Regions from separate parts of the Streptomyces sp. GbtcB7 genome, predicted to be linked through region 2. Evidence: predicted binding sites of a transcription regulator. Region 2 holds the regulator's gene; the other holds the start of a gene.
The links. The regulator HrcA, encoded in region 2, represses chaperone genes, less so after heat shock. The targets are predictions, from matches to a motif close to TTNGCACTCNGNNNNNCNGAGTGCNAA.

Region 1 (11,687 bases), on a different contig from region 2:
CGACAGGGCCTAGCGTGCTGTCATGAAGCTTCTGTCCTTGAACATCGGCCGCCCTCGGGCCGTCCCGTACACGGACCAGCCCGAGGGCGTGACCGGCATCGACAAACGACCGGTGGACGGGCCGGTGCGGGTGGCGGCACCCGGGCCCAAGGGGGTCGGCGCGAGCGGCCTCGCCGGGGACGCGGTGTGCGACCTGCGCCATCACGGCGGGAACGACCAGGCGGTGTACGCGGTCGCCCGCGAGGACCTCGACGACTGGGGGCGCGAGCTCGGCCGGCCGCTGGCGAGCGGCGCGTTCGGCGAGAACCTGACGACCCAGGGGCTCGACGTGTCCGGCGCGCGGATCGGCGAGCGCTGGCGCGTCGGCTCCGAGGTGGTCCTCGAAGTCACCTGCGGGCGCATCCCCTGCCGTACGTTCCAGGAGCACGTCGGTGAGCAGCGCTGGGTGAAGCGGTTCACCCAGAAGGGCGCGCCCGGCGCCTATCTGCGGGTGATCGAGCCGGGCGAGATCCGGGCGGGCGACCCGATCGAGGTCGTGCACCGGCCCGACCACGAGGTGACGGTCGCCTTCGCCTTCCGCGCCGAGACGACCGAACGGGCGCTGCTGACAAGGGTGTTGGCCGCGGGCGACGCGCTGCACCCGGAGTTGCTGGAGATGGCGGAGAAGTACGTGGCACGGCACAGCGGCTAGCCGCTCGAAGCGGGGGCGCGGGGCGGGGGCGCGAGGCGGGGCGTCCGGGTGTGCGGGGAACTCGTGGAGCAAGGTGGGCGTTGGGTGGCGGGGGCGCGGCGGGCCTGGTCAGGTCACTAGCCTTGGGTCATGACAACGGCTCTGATTACGGGATCGACCGCGGGCATCGGCGCCGCCTTCGCGCGGCGGCTGGCGGCTGACGGGCACAACCTCGTGCTGGTGGCACGCGACACCAAGCGGCTGGGCGAGCAGGCGACCGAACTGCACGACCGGCACGGCATCGAGGCGGAGGTGCTGACCGCCGACCTGGCGACGGACGAGGGCATCGAGGCGGTGGCCGCCCGCCTCTCCGACCGCAAGAACCCGGTCGACCTGCTGATCAACAACGCGGGCTTCGGCAACAAGGGCCACTATCTCGAGGTGTCGATGGCCGACGAGCTGACGATGCTCAAGGTGCACTGCGAGGCGGTGCTGCGGTTGACGTCGGCCGCGACCGAGGCCATGCGGGAGCGCGGCCGGGGCGGGGTCGTCAACGTCGCGTCGGTGGCCGCGTTCGTGCCGCGGGGTACGTACGGGGCGTCCAAGGCCTGGGTCGTGCAGTTCACGCAGGGCGCGGCGCGGGATCTGGCGGGCAGCGGCGTACGGCTGATGGCGCTGGCCCCCGGCTTCGTCCGCACCGAGTTCCACCAGCGGGCCGGGATGGGCACGGACAACATCCCGAACTGGATGTGGCTGGATGCGGACAAGCTGGTCGCGGCGGCGCTCGCGGACCTGGCCCGCGGCAAGTCGCTGTCCATCCCCGACCCCCGCTACAAGGCGCTGATGGGCCTGGTGAAGGTGGCGCCGCGAGGACTGCTGGGCGGGATCACGTCGAAGACGGGCCGGAAGTACGGCCCCCAGTAAGGGCCACCGCGCAGTGGGTGGTGTCGTCCCTCCGGTGGGAAACTGAGGGTGTTCAACCGGACCCAGGGGGCCGGAGGCGACGCCATGACATTCGTACAGCTCATCGATTGCAGGACCAGCCGGTTCGACGAGATGAACCAGCTGATGGACACATGGGTCGAGAAGACCAGGGGCAAGCGGACCGCGACGCACAGCGTGATCGGCAAGGACCGCTCCGACGCGACCCACTTCATAGAGATCGTGGAGTTCCCCTCGTTCGAGGAGGCGATGCGGAACTCGAACCTCCCCGAGACCGAAAGGATCTTCCGGGAGATGGTGGCGCTCTGCGACGGGCTGCCGACGTTCACCGACCTGGACGTGGTGCGGGACGAGCAGTTGTTCGCGGCCAACATCCGCAGGTTCTTCGAGACGTTGGCCGGCCCGGGTGAACTGCCGCCGCTCAACGGTCTGATGGTGGAGAGCTACCACGACCACGATCCCGCCAACGAGCAGGACACCATCGGCCTCGACGCGATGCGGCGCGAGATCGAGATGTGGCGCGGCGGTTTCGACTTCACGTTCACCGTCGAGGACCAGCTCACCCAGGGCGAACGGGTCTGCACCCGGTGGGCCTGGAACGGCACCCACAAAGGCGACTTCATGGGGATTCCGGCGACCGGGAAGCAGGTCACCATGACCGGCACGACCGTCTTCCGCTGCCAGGAGGACGGGAAGATCGCCGAGGGCTGGTGGCAGTACGACCGGCTGGGGCTGTTGGCGCAGCTGGGGGCGCTGGACGCGCTGGAGCAGTAGTGCGGTGGGTCGGGTGGCGCTGTAGGCGGTAGGCGGTAGTACCGCGTACGGGAGAAGCCCCCGTTCCGTGCGGAACGGGGGCTTCTTCGGGAGTACGAGACTCAGTGGGAGTGCCCGTGGCCGTGGCCGTGACCGGCGTCGGCCTCCTCCTCGGCCGGCTTCTCGACGACCAGGGTCTCGGTCGTGAGGAGCAGGGAGGCGATGGAGGCGGCGTTCTCCAGGGCGGAGCGGGTGACCTTGACCGGGTCGATGACGCCGGCCTTGACCAGGTCGCCGTACTCGCCGGTGGCCGCGTTGAAGCCCTGGCCCTTGTCGAGCTCGGCGACCTTGGAGGTGATGACGTAACCCTCGAGGCCGGAGTTCTCGGCGATCCAGCGCAGCGGCTCGACGGCGGCCTTGCGGACGACCGCGACACCCGTGGCCTCGTCGCCGGTCTTGCCGAGGTTGCCCTCGAGGACCTTCACGGCGTGGACGAGCGCGGAGCCACCACCGGAGACGATGCCCTCCTCGACCGCGGCGCGGGTCGCGGAGATGGCGTCCTCCAGACGGTGCTTCTTCTCCTTGAGCTCGACCTCGGTGGCGGCGCCGACCTTGATCACGCACACGCCGCCGGCCAGCTTCGCGAGGCGCTCCTGGAGCTTCTCGCGGTCCCAGTCGGAGTCGGTGTTCTCGATCTCGGCCTTGATCTGGTTGACCCGGCCGAGGACCTCCTCGGAGTTGCCGCCACCGTCGACGATGGTGGTGTCGTCCTTGGTGACGGTCACGCGGCGGGCGCTGCCGAGCACGTCCAGGCCGACCTGGTCGAGCTTGAGGCCGACCTCCTCGGCGATGACCTGACCACCGGTGAGGGTGGCGATGTCGCCGAGCATGGCCTTGCGGCGGTCACCGAAGCCGGGGGCCTTCACGGCGACGGCGTTGAACGTGCCGCGGATCTTGTTCACGACCAGGGTCGACAGGGCCTCGCCCTCGACGTCCTCGGCGATGATCAGCAGCGGCCGGGAGGCGTTGGACTGGATGACCTTCTCCAGCAGCGGCAGCAGGTCCTGGATGGAGCTGATCTTGCCCTGGTGGATGAGGATGTACGGGTCGTCGAGGACGGCCTCCATACGCTCCTGGTCGGACACCATGTACGGCGACAGGTAGCCCTTGTCGAAGGCCATGCCCTCGGTGAAGTCCAGCTCCAGGCCGAAGGTGTTGGACTCCTCGACGGTGATGACACCGTCCTTGCCGACCTTGTCCATCGCCTCGGCGATGAGCTCGCCGACCTGCGGGTCCTGGGCGGACAGCGCGGCGACGGCCGCGATGTCCGACTTCTCCTCGATCGGGCGCGCGGTGGCGAGGAGCTCGTCCGAGACCGCCTTGACGGCCGCGTCGATGCCCTTCTTGAGCAGCGCCGGGGAGGCACCCGCGGCGACGTTCTTCAGGCCCTCGCGGACGAGCGCCTGGGCCAGCACGGTGGCGGTGGTCGTACCGTCACCCGCGATGTCGTTGGTCTTGGTCGCCACCTCCTTCACCAGCTGGGCGCCGAGGTTCTCGTACGGGTCGTCGAGCTCGACCTCGCGGGCGATGGTGACACCGTCGTTGGTGATGGTGGGTGCGCCGAACTTCTTGTCGATGACGACGTTGCGGCCCTTGGGGCCGATCGTCACCTTGACCGTGTCGGCAAGCTTGTTGACGCCGCGCTCGAGGGCGCGACGGGCGTCCTCGTCGAACTTCAGGATCTTCGCCATGGGAGCGATTCAGCCCTCTCGGAAAACTGGGGTGAACGAACCGCGCCCCCGACGCCCGGCTGGTTATGGTCGCGGGGGCCAGGGGCGCAGTTCACTGCAAAACTGGGTGAAACGGTGAAGCTCGGCGAACTACTTCTCGATGATCGCGAGCACGTCGCGAGCCGAGAGGACGAGGTACTCCTCGCCGTTGTACTTCACCTCGGTGCCGCCGTACTTGCTGTACAGCACGATGTCGCCGGTGCTGACGTCGAGCGGCAGGCGCTCGCCGTTCTCGAAGCGGCCCGGGCCCACGGCGAGGACGACGCCCTCCTGGGGCTTCTCCTTCGCGGTGTCCGGGATGACCAGGCCAGAAGCCGTGGTCTGCTCGGCGTCCAGCGGCTGGACCACAACACGGTCCTCGAGCGGCTTGATGGCAACCTTGGAGCTGGTGGTCGTCACGATCCGACCTCCCCCTTCGGAGATCTCACGGGGTTAACTGTCTGAGGTGGCGACCAGGTGGATCCGTCGTCGCGGGTGCCGGACCTGCCCGTCGCTATTGGCACTCTCCAGGGGGGAGTGCCAGGGCCGAGACTATGACCGCGATTAGCACTCGGTCAAGCGGAGTGCCAAAGCGTCCGGCGTGGCGTGGGGTTTTTGGGCACCCGGCGCCCGTGTCGGCGTACCCCCGAGCCGAATGGTCAGAGGTAGTTCTCCAGGCGCGCAGGCGTGAAGCCCTCCGCCTGGATGCGTCGCAGGAGTCTGATCGTCGCCTCGGTGAGGTTGGGTTCCTCGAAGCCGGAGAGGATGTCACCCGGTCGCAGGCGGCGGGCGTCGGGCTCCCGGCCGAGGACGACGGCCGCGACCCCGCAGTCGGCGGCGGCGTGCAGCGTGGTGGTGTCGTAGGTGCCGTAGGGGGGACGGAAGAGCCGGGGGCGGACGCCGAAGCGGGCCTTGAGCTTCTCCTGCTGGCCGCAGATCTCGGCCCGCTGGCCCGCGTACGGCAGTCCGCGCAGCGAGGCGTGGTGGAGGGTGTGGTTCTGCACGCTCGCGCCGACCGTCCGCAGCTGGGCGAAGTGCCCGTACCCCGGCCCGACGACACTGTCCGTGAGGAACATGCTGACCGGCAGCCGCAGTTCACGGACCATGTCGACGAACCGCGGATCGCGCTCGGCACCGTCGTCGTACGTCAGGAAGACCACCTTGTCGCGGGTGTGTACGCGGTCCACGACGGGGGCCAGCCCCGGCGCCGCGCCACGGAGGGCGGGCCGGGCGGGTTGCCGCGGCGCGGCGGCGAGCGGGGTGGGCAGCCCCCAGTGCCGGTACGTCGCCGGGGTCGGCCCGTTCGGCCTGGACCTGCGCACCTCCTGCGCGGCCTTCTTGCCCAGCCGTTCGATCGGGTCGACGGACTGGGCACAGCCGGTGCAGCCGGTCAGGAGCGCCGCGGTGAGCGCCCCCGCGACCAGCGCCCGCGTTCTCACAGGTAGTCCTCCAGCCGTGCCACCGCGTACCCCTTGTCGGTGACCAGCTTCAGGAAGCGGCGGATCATGTCGGGCATGGTGCCGTCCCAGTCCTCCCTGCCGCGGAAGTGGGTGAGGACGATGTCGCCGGGGTGCAGGTCGCGGTCCCAGTCGCGGTACTCCCAGTGGTCGACGAAGACCTCCTCGTCCCAGATCGGCGCGTACTTGATGCCGCAGGACTTGGCGGCACGCAGGGTGTCCCGGTTGTAGTTGCCGTAGGGCGGCCTGAAGACCTTCGGACGCTTGCCGAACTGCTTCTCCATGATGTCCTGCATGCCGCAGATCTCGTGCCGCTGCTCCTCGTACGACAGCCCCGGCAGGTAGGGGTGGGTGAGGGTGTGGTTGTTGAGGGTGACACCCCGGTCGCGCATCTTCCGGAAGTACCCGTAGTCGTCCTTGATCAGGTAGTTGCTCAGGAAGGCGGTGTACGGGATCTTCAGGTCGCTCATCATCCTGAGGAACGCCGGGTCCTTCTCGGAGCCGTCGTCGATGGTGAGGAAGACGACCTTGTCCTTGGTGGGGACGGTCGTGAAGACCGGCGGCAGGCCGAGCTCTTCCTGATCGGTGACCTCGAAGCCGTCGCGGGGTCCGATGACCGGCTTCCTCGCCGGAGCCGGCGGCGCGGCCAACGGGACCTTCACGAGCCCCCAGTGCTTGGCCGCGACGGCCCGGGCGGCCTGCTGCGCGCGGAGTCTGGCGGCGTAGGAGTCGAGGGCGCGGGCCGGGGGCGCGTGCAGCGCCTGCTGGGGTCCCTCGACGGGACGGGCGCCGTTGGTGTCGTCGTCGGCGCAACCGGACGCGAGGGCGGCGACGGCGAGGACGGCCACCCCGCCCCACGCGCGCGCCCTCTTTGCGTTGTTTTTGTACTTTTGTCGTACTGGTCGCATGGTGTCGGATCCTCGCAGGCCACCGCCCGTCCGGGTCTCCGACACCGCGACCGGGGGCGCACCGTCCACCGACTGGCCCACACCCACCCGCACTGACCGACAATGGGCCGGTGAACGACGTCTCCTTCGCCTCTCTCCTCACCCCCGAGGGCCGCGCCCTGCTCGACGAGGTGCGCGGCACCGAACCCGCCCAGGAGCTCGCCGTCGCCACCCGGCTGCGCCGCGACCACCCGGCCGAACTGGTCTCGGCCGCACTCGGGCAGGCGCGGCTGCGGCAGCGGGCGGCGGCGAAGTTCGGCGCCGAGGACGCGGAGCGGATGTACTTCACCCCGAACGGGGTCGAGCAGTCGACGCGCACCACGGTCGCCACCCATCGCGCGCGGCGGCTGCGGTCCCTGGGTGTGCGCTCGGTCGCCGACCTGTGTTCCGGCATCGGCGGCGACGCGATCGCGCTGGCCCGTGCCGGGGTCCGCGTCCTCGCCGTCGACCGCGACCCGCTGACGGTGGCGGTGGCGCACGCGAACGCCGAGGCGCTCGGGCTCGCCGATCTGATCGAGGTGCGCGAGGCCGATGTCACCGAGGTCGACACCCAGGCGTACGACGCGGTCTTCGTGGACCCGGCGCGGCGCGGCGGACGCGGCCGCATCTTCGATCCGGAGGCGTACTCGCCCCCGCTCTCCTGGGCGATCGCGACGGCCCTGAAGGCCCCGCTCGCCGCCCTGAAGATCGCCCCTGGCATCCCCCACGAGGCGGTCCCCGCCGAGGCCGAGGCCGAGTGGATCTCGGACGCCGGTGACGTGAAGGAGGCGGTGCTGTGGTTCGGCACCGAGCCGGGGCTGGTGCGGGCCACCCTGCTGCCCGGCCCGCGCGAGCTGCGCGGCCGCGGCCTGCCGGACCCCGCGGTGCGAGCGGTCGGGCGCTACCTGTACGAGCCCGACGGCGCCGTCATCCGCGCCCATCTGGTCGCCGAGGTCGCCGAGGAGGTCGACGGTGGGCTCGTCGACGAGACGATCGCGTACATCACGGCGGACGAACTGCGCCCGACGTCGTACGCCGCCGCCTACGAGATCACCGACCGGCTTCCCTTCAACGTGAAGAAGTTGAAGGCGCTGCTGCGGGAGCGGGGGGTCGGGGTACTGACGGTGAAGAAGCGGGGGTCGGCGGTCGAGCCGGAGGAACTCCGCAAGAAGGCCCTGCCCAAGCAGCACGGCCCGCACTCGGCCACCGTCTTCCTGACCAGGGTCGCGGGGGCACCGACGATGCTGCTCGGCCACCCGGCCCAGCGGCACGCCTCCTAACGGCAGTCCCGCGCCCTCGTCTCGAGCAGCTCGCGTTCCCGTTCGTTGCGGGCCAGGCCCGCGGCTCGTTCGAACTCCGCGCGGGCCTCCTTCGTGCGGCCGAGGCGGGCCAGCAGATCGCCTCGGACGCTGGGCAGCAGGTGGTAGTCGCGCAGGGCCGGTTCGCCGGCCAGCCGGTCGACGATCTCCAGCGCCGGGGCAGGGCCCTCGGCCATGGAGACGGCCACGGCGCGGTTCAACTCGACCACGGGAGACGGGGAACGGGTCGCCAGCAGCCCGTACAGGGTGGCGATCTGCCCCCAGTCCGTGTCCTCGTACGCGTACGCCTGGGCGTGGCAGGCGGCGATGGCGGCCTGGAGGGCGTACGGGCCAGGGGGTCCGGTGGTGACGGCGCTCGCCCGGCCGAGGGCGGCGAAGCCGCGGCGGATCAGCAGGCGGTTCCAGCGGCGCCGGTTCTGGTCCTTGAGGAGGACGGGCTCGCCCGAGGGGCCGGTGCGGGCGGCGGCGCGGGACTCCTGGAGTTCCAACAGGGACACCAGCCCGTGCACTTCGGGCTCCTTGGGCATCAACTCGGCGAGCACGCGGGCCAGTCGCAGCGCGTCCTCGCACAGGGCGGGGCGCAGCAGGTCGTCGCCCGCCGTGGCCGCGTACCCCTCGTTGAAGACCAGGTAGATGACCTCGAGCACGGACCCGAGGCGGGCCTCGCGGTCCGGGCCGTAGGGGACCTCGAAGGGGACGCCCTTCGTCGCCAGGGTCCGTTTGGCGCGCACGATGCGCTGGGCGACGGTCGCCTCCGGGGCGAGGAAGGCGCGGGCGATCTCGGGGGTGGTCAGACCGCCGACCAGGCGCAGGGTGAGGGCGATGCGGGCCTCGGCGGAGAGGACGGGGTGGCAGGCGGTGAAGACGAGCCGCAGCAGGTCGTCGTCGATGTCGTCCGGGTCGGAGGGTTCGTCGAGGTGGTGCGGGGCGGTCATCGAGAGGTCCCGCCCCACCTCCGCCAGCTTGCGCGCGTACTGCTCCCTGCGGCGTACGAGATCGATCGCGCGGCGCCTGGCCGTGGTCGTCAGCCACGCGCCCGGGTTGTCCGGGACCCCGTCCCGCGGCCACTGCTCCAGCGCCGCGACCAGGGCGTCCTGCGCGAGCTCCTCGGCGATGCCGACGTCGCGGACGATGCGGGAGACGCCCGCGATGATGCGGGGCGACTCGATCCGGAAGATCGTCTCGACGGCTTCGACGGCACCTCTGGTGGCCCCGGACGGGTCCGGCGGTGTGACGGGCGTGACGGCGGGCTGCTGCTCTTCCACAGCCCACCATCAGACACCCGCGACGGCCGCAGGCCAAGGAATGCTCAGCCCTCGGCGATCTCCCGCACCTCGCAGGTCACCGTCCAGTGCTCCTCGTGCACCTTCAGGAACCGCTTGGTCCACTCCAGGGCCTCGGCCATGTCCTTGCACTGCATGAGCGCGTAGCCGCCGACGACCTCCTTGGACTCGGTGAAGGGCCCGTCGGTGACGGACAGCTGCCCGCCCGCCCAGTGCACCCGCTTGCCCTGGGCGGACGGCGTCAGCCCGGCGGTGTCGAGCATGACCCCCGCCTTGGTGATCTCCTCGATCAGCTCGCCCATCCGCTGCATCAGCTCCGGGCTCGGGCCCTCGGCGGGCGCGGTGCTCTCGTCGATCTGGACCAGCGACAGGTAACGCGGCATGGTGACTCCTCGTATCCGTGGTGCCTCGGAGGCGGGGCTTCTCCCTGCCTCTCACCCGTGCGTCGAACGGGAGACACCGGTTTCGACACCGTCCCCGAAATTCTTTGAACTTTCTCGCCGGGCGCTGCCGCGGGGTTCGTGTGGGCAGGGTCCTCGTATGCCCTTCGACCACAACGATCACTACCACCGGATGCTGCTGCGGAAGTTGCCGAAGCACGGGCGTACCGCTCTCGACGTCGGCTGTGGCACCGGGGGTTTCGCGCGGCGGATGGCGGCGCGGGGTTATGAGGTCGACGCCGTCGATCCGTCGGCCGAGGTGATCGCCGTGGCGCGGCGGATCGGAGGCGGCCCCCGGTTCCGGCGGACGGACGCGGCCTCCGCCGGGCTGCCGAAGGGGCACTACGACGTCATCACCTGTCTGGCGAGCCTGCACCACATGCCGTTCGGCACGGTGACCAGGTTCCGGGAGGCGCTCGCGCCCGGCGGGGTGCTGCTGGTGCTGGGCTGCTACGCGGGGATCACCTGGTGGGACCTCGCCGCCGTGCCCGCCAATGCCGTGGCACGGGCGGGGGTGGCGGTGGGTGAGCGGCTGCGGGGAAGCGAAGTCGTGTCCCTGCGGGCGCCGGTGCGCGAGCCGCGGATGTCGCTGGCGGACGTCCGGAGCGAGGCGGACCGGCTGCTGCCCGGCTCCCGCGTCCGCCAACTCCTCTACTGGCGTTATCTGTTGACGTATCGGGTCGGCGGGGTCGACCGGGTCACTTGAGCGAGGCCCACAGGTCGCTCGCCTCCGGCTCGTCGGCCACCACCCGGTTGGGGTTCGACGGAGCCGTCACCACCGGCATGGTGATCGTCTTGACCTTGTCGGAGGAGAGGGACTTCAGACTCTGGCCGAGCTTCATCAGTTCGCCCAGCGAGTCGAGCCCCGTGTCCGTCGTCAGACTGCCGGTGACGGCGTCGGCGACCTTGTAGAGCTTGGTGGGGTCGGTCAGCAGGGACGTCGACGCCATCTGTTCCAGCAGTGCCTTCACCAGCTTCTGCTGGAGGCCTATGCGCCCGAGGTCGCTGCCGTCGCCTATGCCGTGCCGGGTACGGGCCAGCGCCAGGGCCTGGGTGCCGCCCAGGTGGTGGGTGCCCGCCTTCAGGTGCAGATGGCTCTTGTCGTCGTCGATGTTCTGGTCCGTCGTGACCGTGACGCCGCCGAGCGCGTCCACCAGCTTCGCGAAGCCGGAGAAGTCGATCTCGATGTAGTGGTCCATGCGGACGTCGGTGAGGGACTCGACGGTCTTCACCGCGCAGACCGGACCGCCCACCGAGTAGGCGCTGTTGAACATCGCGTTGTACGCCACCGAGGTCGCCCCGCCTGACGAGGTCGGGCACGACGGGCGGGTCACCAGGGTGTCCCGGGGAATGCTCACCACCGTCGCCTTGGTCCGGCCCTCGTCGATGTGGACGACCATCGCCGTGTCGGAACGGGCGCCCGAGCTGTCACCGCCCCCGAGCGCGGCGTTCGCCTTCCCGCTGCGCGAGTCGGAGCCGAGGACCAGGATGTTCAGGGCGCCGCTCGGCAGCGGGGCGGCCGAGGCGGACGCGGACGCCGACGGGGTCGACACCGCCTTCGCCGGACGGTCGTCGCCCAGCGCGCTGTTGATGTCCACGCTCTTGATGTTCTGGTTCAGATGCCAGTAGACCCAGCCCGCCCCCGCCACGGAGAGCACGAGGACGCCGGCGAGCGTGATGCCGGCGGCTTTCAGCAGACCTCTCCGCCGTCCGGCACGTCTCGCGGCGCCCTCGTTCCCGTCCCCGCTCTCGACCCCGTTCCCGTCCCCGCGCCCGGCCCCATGTCCGCCCCCGCGCTCCTCTTCTGCAGTCACGCGGAGGAACGTAAGTCCGAATTATTACGAGCAGGAACCTCTTCTGGGGTTTCCTTCGGAAAATCTAAGACTTCTCACGCCGCCCTCAGCCCAGCGTCACCGTGGGCAACGGATTGCTCCCGCTCCATGACGCGTTGAACCCGAACGTCACTGATCCGCCGTTCGGTACCGTTCCGTTGTAGGAGGCGTTCGCGCACGTCACCGCCGCACCGGACTGGGTGCAGTCGGCGTTCCAGGCCTGGGTGATCCGCTGGCCCGCGCCGTACGTCCAGCTCACCTTCCACGACGACAGCGCGGCCCCGGAACAGGCGATC
Region 2 (11,687 bases):
CGAGGCCGGAGGCCGATGACCCGCCCACCCCGGTGCGCGTCTTCAGGCCGTCCGGCGTTTGAGGGCGTGGCCGTTCAGGCCGATGAGGGTCTGGGGGCGTAGCCCACAGGGATGGGACGGGTAGGGGCGGCGGGGGCGAGGAAGTGTGTTGTCAGTGCGGGGCTGTGACGAAGTCGATGAGTTCTTCTACTCGGCCCAGGAGTTCCGGCTGCAGGTCCTTGTAGGAGTGGACGCGGGACAGGATGTGCTGCCAGGCGGCGCCGGTGTTGTCGGGCCAGCCGAGGGCGCGGCAGACGCCGGTTTTCCAGTCCTGGCCGTGGGGGACCCGGGGCCAGGACGGGATGCCTACGGAGGACGGTTTCACGGCTTCCCAGATGTCGATGTAGGGGTGGCCGAGGACCAGGGCGTGATCGCTCGTGACCGACGCCGCGATACGGGACTCCTTGCTGCCGGGCACCAGGTGGTCGACGAGGACGCCGAGGCGGGCGTCCGGGCCGGGTGAGAAGTCCGCCACGATCGCGGGCAGGTCGTCGACGCCCTCCAGGTACTCGACCACGACGCCCTCGATGCGCAGATCGTCGCCCCAGACCCGTTCGACCAGCTCGGCGTCGTGGCGGCCCTCCACGTAGATCCGGCCGGCACGGGCGACCCGGGCCCGCGCACCGGGGACGGCCACCGAACCGGAGGCCGTGCGGGTGGGACGGGTGATGGTGGAGGAAGGGCGGGTGAGAGTGACCACTTGGCCCTCCAGGAGGAAGCCGCGCGGTTCCAGGGGGAACACGCGGTGCTTGCCGAAGCGGTCCTCCAGCGTCACCGTGCCCGCCTCGCAGCGGATCACCGCACCGCAGAAACCGGTACCCGGCTCCTCGACCACCAGGCCCGGCTCCGCCGGAACCTCCGGCACGGGCTTGGGCTTCTTCCACGGCGGAGTCAGGTCCGGAGAGTACTGGCGCATTCGGATGACGATAGGAGAAGCCCGGCGGCGCTCAACGCGACACGCCGAAATCCGACGCGTCGAAACCCGGCGTGGCGAGACCCGGCACGCCGAAACCCGACACGCCGAAACGCGCGGCCAGCGCGTCCCGCTGGGACCGCACGAACCCGGCGTCCACGACCGCTCCGTGACCGGGCACGTACAGCGCGTCCTCGCCCCCGAGTTCGAGCAACCTGTCGAGGGCCCCGGGCCAGCGTGACGGTACGGCATCGGGGCCCGCCTGGGGCTCGCCGGACTCCTCGACCAGGTCGCCGCAGAACACCACCGTCGGCTCGCCCGGCACCACGACCACGAGGTCGTGGGCGGTGTGGCCCTCGCCCGTCCGCACCAGCAGGACCTCGACGCCGCCGGTCAGCTCGAGATGCCGGGTGCCCCACACGTAGTGCCGGGGACGCACCAGGGTGTCCGCCGCGTCCTCCGCCGCCCGCGCGTCCAGCCCGCCCCGTACCGCGTCCGTGTACAGCTCCTCGCGCCCGTGCTCGTACACCTCGGCCGAGCCGCCCGCGACGAGGACCTCCGCGCCCGCGAACGCCGCCGCGCCCAAGACGTGGTCGAAGTGGGGGTGGGTGAGCGCGAGGAAGGTCACACGGCGGCCGGCGAGCGCCTGCGCCTCCCCGCGCAACCGTGCGCCCTCCGCGAGGCTCGACCCCGCGTCGACGATCAGCGCCCCGCCCTCGCCCACGACCAGCCCGACCGTGCAGTCCCAGACCGGAAGCCGCCGCCGCCCCACCCGCGGTGTCAGCCGCTCCCACCCTGCCTCTTCCCAAGTCACCTTCATACGCCGACGCTAGCGGTGAGAGCGTGGACGGTACGACATCGCGGGCAGGGACGGTGTGACATCACGGGACACGTCGGTGTACGTCCGTGCACCTTGCACAAGATCGCGGGGCCGCCCTTGCCGGGGCCGTACCCACCGGCCGTACACTGGGCCGGGGAATGCTGGCACTCGCACGCGCTGAGTGCCAAGCGAGGCGCCGAGGGGTCGAGAGCTGGAGGTGTGCGCGATGCTCAGTGAACGCAGGCTCGAAGTGCTGCGCGCCATCGTCCAGGACTATGTCGGCACCGACGAGCCGGTCGCGGTCGGGTCCAAGGCGCTGACCGAGCGGCACCGGCTGGGAGTGTCCCCGGCCACCGTCCGCAACGACATGGCGGCCCTGGAGGACGAGGGGTACATCGCCCAGCCGCACACCAGCGCCGGGCGGATCCCCACCGACAAGGGCTACCGGCTCTTCGTCGACAAGCTCGCCGGCGTCAAGCCGATGACCGCGCCCGAGCGGCGGGCCATTCAGAACTTCCTGGACGGCGCGGTCGACCTGGACGACGTCGTCGGGCGGACGGTGCGGCTGCTCGCGCAGCTGACCCGGCAGGTCGCCGTCGTGCAGTATCCGTCGCTGACGAGATCGACCGTGCGGCACGTGGAGTTGCTGTCCCTCGCCCCTGCCCGTGTGATGCTCGTGCTGATCACGGACACCGGTCGGGTCGAGCAGCGCATGATCGACTGCCCGGCCCCGTTCGGAGAAACGTCTCTCGCGGATCTGCGGGCCCGGCTCAACAGCAGGGTCGCGGGCCGCCGCTTCGCGGACGTCCCGCAGCTCGTGCAGGACCTCCCGGACGCGTTCGAGGCGGAGGACCGAGGTACGGTCGCGACGGTGCTCTCCACTCTTCTGGAGACGCTCGTCGAGGAGACCGAGGAGCGGCTGATGATCGGCGGAACCGCCAATCTGACGCGCTTCGGACATGACTTCCCTCTCACCATCCGGCCGGTGCTCGAAGCGCTGGAGGAGCAGGTCGTGCTTCTCAAGTTGCTTGGTGAGGCCGGGGATTCGAGCATGACCGTGCGAATCGGTCACGAGAACGCGTATGAGGGACTCAACTCCACGTCCGTGGTCTCGGTCGGCTACGGTTCGGGCGGCGAGGCAGTAGCCAAACTCGGCGTGGTCGGCCCGACCCGCATGGATTACCCGGGAACGATGGGAGCGGTACGCGCAGTGGCACGGTACGTCGGACAGATCCTGGCGGAGTCGTAAGTGGCCACGGACTACTACGCCGTACTCGGCGTGCGCCGCGACGCGTCCCAGGACGAGATCAAGAAGGCCTTCCGGCGGCTCGCACGCGAGCTGCACCCGGACGTCAATCCCGATCCGAAGACGCAGGAGCGGTTCAAGGAGATCAACGCCGCGTACGAGGTGTTGTCGGACCCGCAGAAGAAGCAGGTCTACGACCTCGGCGGCGACCCGCTGTCCCAGTCGGGCGGCGGCGGTGCGGGCGGCTTCGGCGCCGGTGGGTTCGGGAACTTCTCGGACATCATGGACGCCTTCTTCGGTACGGCGTCACAGCGCGGTCCGCGGTCGCGTACGCGGCGTGGCCAGGACGCCATGATCCGGCTCGAGATCGAGCTGGACGAGGCGGCCTTCGGCACGACGAAGGACATCCAGGTCGACACGGCCGTCGTCTGCGCCACCTGCAACGGTGAGGGCGCGGCGCCGGGTACCTCGGCCCAGACCTGTGACATGTGTCGCGGGCGGGGTGAGGTGTCCCAGGTCACGCGGTCCTTCCTCGGGCAGGTCATGACCTCCCGGCCGTGTCCGCAGTGCCAGGGCTTCGGGACCGTCGTCCCGACTCCCTGCCCCGAGTGCGCCGGTGACGGGCGGGTCCGGTCGCGTCGCACGCTGACCGTCAAGATCCCCGCCGGTGTCGACAACGGCACGCGGATCCAGCTCGCGGGCGAGGGCGAGGTCGGGCCCGGTGGCGGTCCCGCCGGTGACCTCTACGTCGAGATCCACGAGCTGCCGCACTCCACGTTCCAGCGGCGCGGGGACGATCTGCACTGCACGGTGACCATTCCGATGACCGCGGCCTCGCTCGGCACCAAGGTGCCGCTGGAGACCCTCGACGGTCTCGAGGAGGTCGACATCCGTCCGGGCACGCAGTCCGGGCAGTCGATTCCGCTGCACGGGCGGGGTGTCACGCATCTGCGGGGCGGTGGCCGCGGTGACCTCATCGTGCACGTCGAGGTGACCACGCCCACGAAGCTCGATCCCGAGCAGGAGCGGTTGCTGCGGGAGCTGGCGCTGCTGCGCGGGGAGGAGCGGCCCACCGGGCAGTTCCAGCCCGGGCAGCAGGGGCTGTTCTCGCGCCTGAAGGACGCGTTCAACGGTCGCTGACGGGTGTTCCTGGGGGCTCCGCCCCCAGGCGCTCGAGCGTCCATCCCGGTGGCCTATGCCAGGCGGAAGGCCCGATTCGGACTTGTTCGGAGGACGTGACAACATGCCGTCATGTCCACCGCACTGACCGATCTCCTCCCTCACCCGATCGTGCAGGCCCCCATGGCGGGCGGCGTCTCCGTCCCGCATCTCGCGGCCGCCGTGTCCGAGGCCGGCGGGCTCGGGTTCCTTGCCGCCGGGTACAAGACCGCCGACGGCATGTACCAGGAGATCAAGCAGTTGCGCGGGCTCACGGGCTGCCCCTTCGGGGTCAATCTGTTCATGCCGCAGCCCGAGTACGCGGACCCCGCCGCGGTCGAGGTCTACGCCCACCAGCTCGCGGGTGAGTCCTCCTGGTACGAGACCGAACTCGGTGAACCGGACAGCGGCCGTGACGACGGCTACGACGCCAAGCTCGCCGTCCTCCTCGACAACCCGGTGCCGGTGGTCTCGTTCCACTTCGGCGTCCCGAGCACCGACGTCCTGGACTCCCTGCGCCGCGCCGGCACCTTCACCGTGATCACCGCGACCACGGCCGAGGAGGCCCTCGCCGTTCAGCGGGCCGGCGCCGACGCGGTCATCGCGCAGGGCGTGGAGGCGGGCGGCCACCAGGGCACCCACCGCGACAACCCGGAGACGGACGGCACCGGTATAGGGCTGCTGTCGCTGATCGCGCAGGTGCGCGAGACCGTGGACATCCCGATCATCGCCGCCGGCGGCATCATGCGCGGCAGCCAGATCGCCGCGGTGCTGGCCGCGGGCGCGAACGCGGCGCAGCTCGGCACCGCGTTCCTCGCCACCCCGGAGTCCGGCGCCAACGCCGTGCACAAGCAGGCGCTGACCAACCCGCTGTTCGTACGGACGGAGCTGACGCGCGCGTTCTCCGGGCGGCCGGCGCGCGGCCTGGTGAACCGCTTCATGCGCGAGCACGGCCCGTACGCGCCCGCCGCGTACCCCGAGGTCCACCACCTCACCTCCCCGCTGCGCAAGGCGGCGGCCAAGGCGGGCGACGCGCAGGGCATGGCGCTGTGGGCGGGGCAGGGGCACCGCATGGCGCGCGACCTGCCCGCCGGGCAGCTGGTGGAGGTGCTGAGCGCGGAGCTGGAGGCGGCCAGGACAGCGTTGTCGGCCGCCGGGGAAGCGGGGGGTGAGGTCCGATGACGGCACCGGTGTTCGTGGTCGAGCACTTCGAGGCGAGCAGCGGCGGACGGTACGTGCTCGACGGCCCGGAGGGGCGCCACGCCGTCTCCGTGAAGCGGCTGAACCCTGGTGAGGACGTCGTCCTCACGGACGGGGCCGGGCGGTGGGCCGAGTGCGTGGTCGTCGCCACCGAGGGCAAGGACCGGCTGATCGTCCAGATGGACTCGTACAGCGAGGAGCCCGCGGAAGAGCCCCGTATCACCGTCGTCCAGGCGCTCCCCAAGGGCGACCGGGGCGAGGTGGCCGTGGAGACGATGACCGAGACCGGCGTCGACGCGATCGTCCCCTGGGCCGCGTCCCGCTGCATCACGCAGTGGAAGGGCGAGCGGGGTCTGAAGGCGCTCGCCAAGTGGCGGGCCACGGCCCGGGAGGCCGGCAAACAGTCGCGCCGGGTGCGCTTCCCTGAGGTCGCGGACGCGGCGACGACCAAACAGGTTGCCGCACTTCTGGCCAGTGCCGACTTCGCGGCGGTGCTGCACGAGGACACGGAGGTCGGCACCGAGCCGTTCGTGACGGCCGCACTCCCCACCTCGGGCGAGATCGTGCTGGTGGTCGGCCCCGAGGGCGGGATCTCCCCCGAGGAGATCGAGCTGTTCACCGGGGTGGGCGCGAAGACGTGCCACCTGGGGCGTACCGTGCTGCGTACATCGACCGCAGGGACGGTGGCGACCGCGTTGCTGATGGCGCGCACCGGCCGCTGGTCCTGACCTCGCGCACGCACGGGGGACGCCTTGGAACTCGCCCAAGTACGGCTGCTCGTCTCGGACTTCCCGGTCTGCTACCACTTCTACGCGGAGGTCCTCGGCCTCAAGCCCCAGTCGGGCGCGACCGAAGGACCGTACGAGAAGTTCAGTCCCACCGTCGGTTCGGCGGGCATCGCGCTCCAGGACCGCGCGATGATGGCCCAAATACTCGGTGAACTGGGCGACTCGGCGAGCGGCCACCGCTCCCTGGTGGTCCTGCGCGTCGACGACCTCGACTCCTACTGCGAGGCCATCACCTCGCGCGGCGCCGTCCTCGTGCACGGCCCGGACTTCATGACGGACCGGATGCGGGTCGCCCACCTCAAGGATCCCGAGGGCAATCTGGTGGAACTTCAGGAGTGGCTCCTCCTGCGGAACTGACAGAGTTTCACGCATATGCGTTCGACGGGGGCGCCCGCGGGTGTGTAGTGGCCGTATGGGGTCTACCGCGACGCCCGTGACAGTGGCACTCTGCCGTCTATGGGGGCATTGATGCGTATTCGACGACTGGCGAGGCGACTGGTGACGGGCCGTCGGGGACCGATGGTCGCCGGGCTCGCCGTGGTGAGCGCCTTCGGGGTGGCCGCGTGCGAACCGGTCGGCGGGCTGAGCGCCTCCGCGGTGGCGTACACGACCGACCGGGCCGGGACCGCGGAGCTGCAGCGGCAGCACGTCGACGTGCAGTACCTGAGCTGCACCGGGTCCTACGGCGGCGGGAACAAGGCCTACACCCCGGGGCACACACCGTCGGCCTCGAGTTCCACGCCCTCCGTGGTGGAGGTGGACTGCCGGGGGCAGACCAAGGACCGGCGGGAGATCACCATCACCGGGAAGGTCACCCGCGAGGTCGAGGGCAAGTGCGTCCGCGGGGACCTGACGGCCAAGGTCGGCGGCAAGCAGTGGTTCCACGTGAACGTACTGGGCAACTGCAACGCCCCGAGCACGCCCTCGTACACGCCCCCCACCTACGGCGCGCCCACCTACCACCGGCCGGGCCCCACCACCACCGTCACGGTGACGAAGACCATGTGGTGCAAGGGCGATCCCACCTGCTGGCCCTCCCAGGGCAAGTGATCCAAACCCCTGTCGGGCCGAGCTGTCCCTGCATAGGGTGATCGGGTGACTCAGTCTGCATCGTCCGCGTCGTCGGTATCGCCCGCGTATCTCCGGTTTCCGCATCTGCACGGCGAGCTGGTCGCCTTCACCGCCGAGGACGACGTCTGGGTCGCCCCCCTCGACGGCGGCGGTCGCGCCTGGCGGGTCAGCGCCGACAACATGCCGGTGAACCACCCCCGCATCTCCCCGGACGGTACGACCGTCGCCTGGACGTCGACCCGCGACGGAGCGCCCGAGGTGCACGCCGCGCCCCTGGAGGGCGGACCGTCCACGCGGCTGACGTACTGGGGGAGTTCGAAGACCCAGGTGCGCGGCTGGACCCCGGACGGGCAGGTGCTCGCGCTCAGCACCCAGGGCCAGGCCAGCCTGCGCCGCAGCTGGGCCCGGGCCGTCCCGCTCGACGGGGGCCCCGCGACCACCCTCCCCTACGGGCCGGTCGGCGATGTGGTCTACGGCGATCCGGGTGTGCTGCTGCTGTCCGCTCCCATGGGGCGCGAGGCCGCCTGGTGGAAGCGGTACCGGGGCGGCACGGCGGGCAAGTTGTGGATCGACAGGGCCGGCGGCGACGGAGTGGGGGCTGGCGAGTTCGTACGGCTGCACGAGGACCTGGACGGGAACCTCGAATACCCCCTGTGGGTGGGGGAGCGCGTCGCCTTCCTGTCCGACCACGAGGGTGTCGGAGCGCTCTACTCCTCCCTCGCCGACGGCTCCGATCTGCGCCGGCACACGCCGATCGACGGCTTCTACGCCCGGCACGCGGCGACCGACGGCGCCCGGGTCGTGTACGCGTCCGCCGGTGAACTGTGGCTCCTCGACGACCTGGACGGCGCCGAGCCGCGCCGGCTCGACCTGCGGCTCGGCGGACAGCGCGTCGACCAGCAGCCGCACCTCGTGAGCGCCTCCCGCTGGTTCTCGGCCGCCGCCCCCGACCACACCGGACGCGGCAGCGCGGTCTCCGTGCGCGGCGCCGTGCACTGGGTCACCCACCGCTCCGGACCGGCCCGCGCGCTCGCCGCCCGGCCCGGTGTGCGCGCCCGGCTGCCCCGCGCCTTCCGGGTGGAGGGCGAGGAGTACGTGGTGTGGGTGACGGACGCGGCGGGCGACGACGCGCTGGAGTTCGCCCCGGCGACCGGTCTCGCGCCCGGAGCGACCCCGCGCCGGCTCGCCGCCGGACAACTGGGACGGGTCCTCGGGCTCGCCATGGCACCCGACGGCAGCCGCGCCGCCGTCGCCTCGCACGACGGACGGGTGCTGCTCATCGAGCGGGAGACCGGCGAGGTACGGGACGTCGACCGGAGCGAGGACGGCGAGGTCTCCGGGCTCGTCTTCTCGCCCGACTCCGCCTGGCTCGCCTGGTCGCACCCCGGCCCGCGCCCGCTGCGCCAGCTCAAGCTGGCCAACACCGCAGACCTGTCGGTGACCGAGGCGACCCCGCTGCGCTTCCGTGACTACGCACCCGCGTTCACCCTCGACGGCAAGCACCTCGCCTTCCTCTCGGCCCGCTCCTTCGACCCCGTCTACGACGAACACGTCTTCGACCTCGCGTTCGTCGGGGGCTCCCGGCCGCATCTGATCACCCTGGCCGCGACCACCCCGTCCCCCTTCGGACCGCAGCGACACGGCCGCCCCTTCGAGGCACCCGACAAGGACGAGACACCCGACAGCGAGGGCGCCCCCACCACCCGTATCGACCTCGACGGACTCGCCGACCGGATCGTCCCGTTCCCCGTCGAGGCGGCCCGCTACTCGACCCTGCGCGCCGCCAAGGACGGGCTGCTGTGGCTGCGCCACCCGGTCGTCGGAGTCCTCGGCGCCTCCCGCGCCACCCCGGACGACCCGGACCCGAAGACCGAACTGGAGCGGTACGACCTCGCCCAGCAGCGCGTCGAGCACCTCGCCGCGGACGCCGACCACTTCGCCGTCAGCGGCGACGGCAAACGCGTCCTGCTGTGGACCGACGGCAAGCTCAAGGTCGTCCCCAGTGACCGCCGCGCCTCGAACGACGACGAGAGCGACACGAACATCACCGTCGACCTCTCCCGGGTCCGCCAGACCGTCGACCCGGCCGCCGAGTGGCGGCAGATGTACGACGAGACCGGCCGCCTCATGCGCGACAACTTCTGGCGGCCCGACCTGGGCGGGGTCGACTGGGAAGGCGTACTGGAGAGGTACCGGCCGGTGCTCGAACGGGTCGCCACCCACGACGACCTCGTCGACCTGCTGTGGGAGGTGCAGGGCGAGCTCGGCACCTCCCACGCGTACGTGACCCCGCGCGGCGGCTGGGGCGGCGGCGACCGGGCGCAGGGACTGCTCGGGGCGGACATCTCCCGTCACGAGGACGGCAGTTGGCGCATCGACCGGATCCTTCCCTCGGAGACGTCCGACCCGGACGCGCGGGCGCCGCTCGCCGCGCCCGGCGTCGCGGTGCGCGCGGGGGACGCGATCGTCGCGGTCGCCGGGCAGCCGGTGGACCCGGTGGCCGGACCCGGGCCGCTGCTCGTCGGCACCGCGGGCAAGCCGGTCGAGCTGACCGTCTCCCCGTCGGGCGGCGGCGATCCGCGGCACGCCGTCGTCGTCCCGCTCGCCGACGAGGAGCCGCTGCGCTACCACGCCTGGGTCGCGGACCGGCGCGCCTACGTCCACGAGAAGTCCGGCGGACGGCTCGGCTATCTCCATGTGCCCGACATGCAGGCGCCCGGCTGGGCCCAGATCCACCGCGACCTGCGGATCGAGGTGGCCAGGGAGGGGCTGGTCGTGGACGTCCGGGAGAACCGCGGCGGCCACACCTCCCAGTTGGTCGTGGAGAAGCTCGCGCGGCGGATCGTGGGCTGGGACCTGCCGCGCGGGATGCGGCCGTACAGCTATCCGGAGGACGCGCCGCGCGGACCGGTCGTCGCCGTCGCCAACGAGTTCTCCGGCTCGGACGGCGACATCGTCAACGCGGCGATCAAGGCGCTGGGCATCGGGCCGGTCGTCGGGACGCGGACGTGGGGCGGGGTCGTCGGCATCGACAGCCGGTACCGGCTCGTCGACGGCACCCTCGTCACCCAGCCCAAGTACGCGTTCTGGCTGGACGGTTACGGGTGGGGCGTGGAGAACCACGGTGTCGACCCGGACGTCGAGGTCGTCCAGGCGCCGCAGGACTACGCGGCCGGGCGCGACGCGCAGCTCGACGAGGCGATCCGGATCGCGCTGGCCGCGCTCGCGGAGAACCCGGCGAAGGCGGCACCGACGCTGCCGGAGCTCTGATCCGGGCACCCACCCGCACCTACTGAGGCCGATACGATGCACGACGTAATGATCAGACGGCGTGAGGAGGCACACGCATGACGGGAGAACCGCAGGACGACTGCTTGTTCTGCAAGATCGTCGCGGGGCACGTTCCCGCGAACGTCGTCCGGGAGACCGACACGACCGTCGCCTTCCGCGACATAAACCCCCAGGCGCCCACGCACATCCTGGTCATCCCCAAGGTGCACCACCCGGACGTGGCCTCCCTCGCCGCCGCCGAGCCCGCCATCGCCGCGGACCTGCTGCGCGAGGCCGGCGAGGTGGCGTCCGAGGAGAAGCTGGAGAGCTACCGCATCGTGTTCAACACGGGCGGCGGCGCGGGCCAGACCGTCTTCCACGCGCACGCCCACCTCCTGGGCGGCCGTGGCATGCAGTGGCCGCCGGGGTAACCGACCTTGTCCGTACGTGAACTGGTGGTCCTCGGCACCGCCAGCCAGGTCCCCACCCGGCACCGCAACCACAACGGCTATCTGCTGCGCTGGGACGGGGAGGGCCTGCTCTTCGACCCCGGTGAGGGCACCCAGCGGCAGATGCTGCGGGCCGGGGTCGCCGCGCACGACCTGCACCGGATCTGCGTCACCCACTTCCACGGCGACCACTCCCTCGGCCTCGCCGGGGTGATCCAGCGCATTAACCTCGACCGTGTCCCGCACTCGGTGACCGCGCACTACCCGCGCTCCGGGCAGCGCTTCTTCGACCGGTTGCGGTACGCGACGGCCTACCGCGAGACCGTCGAGCTGACCGAGGCACCGGTCGAGGCGGACGGGGTGCTCGCGACCACCCCCTCGTACACCCTGGAGGCCCGCAGGCTCTCCCACCCCGTGGAGTCCTTCGGCTACCGGCTGATCGAGCCGGACGGTCGGCGGATGCTGCCGGAGCTGCTCGCGGAGCACGGGATCAAGGGGCCGGACGTGGGGCGGATCCAGCGCGAGGGCGCGCTCGGCGGGGTCTCGCTCGACGACGTGAGCGAGGTGCGCCGCGGACAGCGGTTCGCGTTCGTCATGGACACGCGGCTGTGCGAGGGCGTGGACGCCCTCGCCGAGGGCTGCGATCTCCTCGTCATCGAGTCGACGTTCCTGGACGGCGATCACCAACTCGCCGTCGATCACGGTCACCTGACGGCCGGTCAGGCGGGGCGGG

Region 1: the regulator HrcA is predicted to act here: its motif matches at 4,699-4,725, upstream of groES (co-chaperone GroES).

The regions. Positions count from the first base shown of each region.
Region 1 covers NZ_JAGXJM010000036.1:70,673-82,359, forward strand. Annotated here, with positions in the region: gene KVT44_RS42590 (MOSC domain-containing protein) at 23-691, shown strand; gene KVT44_RS42595 (SDR family oxidoreductase) at 821-1,594, shown strand; gene KVT44_RS42600 (ester cyclase) at 1,679-2,386, shown strand; gene groL (chaperonin GroEL) at 2,488-4,116, opposite strand; gene groES (co-chaperone GroES) at 4,246-4,554, opposite strand; gene KVT44_RS42615 (polysaccharide deacetylase family protein) at 4,794-5,573, opposite strand; gene KVT44_RS42620 (polysaccharide deacetylase family protein) at 5,570-6,499, opposite strand; gene KVT44_RS42625 (methyltransferase domain-containing protein) at 6,610-7,797, shown strand; gene KVT44_RS42630 (RNA polymerase sigma factor) at 7,794-9,101, opposite strand; gene KVT44_RS42635 (YciI family protein) at 9,146-9,502, opposite strand; gene KVT44_RS42640 (bifunctional 2-polyprenyl-6-hydroxyphenol methylase/3-demethylubiquinol 3-O-methyltransferase UbiG) at 9,660-10,265, shown strand; gene KVT44_RS42645 (LCP family protein) at 10,258-11,256, opposite strand; gene KVT44_RS42650 (endo-1,4-beta-xylanase) at 11,459-11,687, opposite strand, start outside.
Region 2 covers NZ_JAGXJM010000001.1:100,417-112,103, forward strand. Annotated here, with positions in the region: gene KVT44_RS00390 (DUF3097 domain-containing protein) at 152-955, opposite strand; gene KVT44_RS00395 (MBL fold metallo-hydrolase) at 987-1,772, opposite strand; gene hrcA (heat-inducible transcriptional repressor HrcA) at 1,999-3,021, shown strand; gene dnaJ (molecular chaperone DnaJ) at 3,022-4,158, shown strand; gene KVT44_RS00410 (nitronate monooxygenase) at 4,270-5,358, shown strand; gene KVT44_RS00415 (16S rRNA (uracil(1498)-N(3))-methyltransferase) at 5,355-6,104, shown strand; gene KVT44_RS00420 (VOC family protein) at 6,129-6,521, shown strand; gene KVT44_RS00425 (hypothetical protein) at 6,633-7,214, shown strand; gene KVT44_RS00430 (S41 family peptidase) at 7,260-10,505, shown strand; gene KVT44_RS00435 (histidine triad nucleotide-binding protein) at 10,583-10,936, shown strand; gene KVT44_RS00440 (ribonuclease Z) at 10,943-11,687, shown strand, end outside.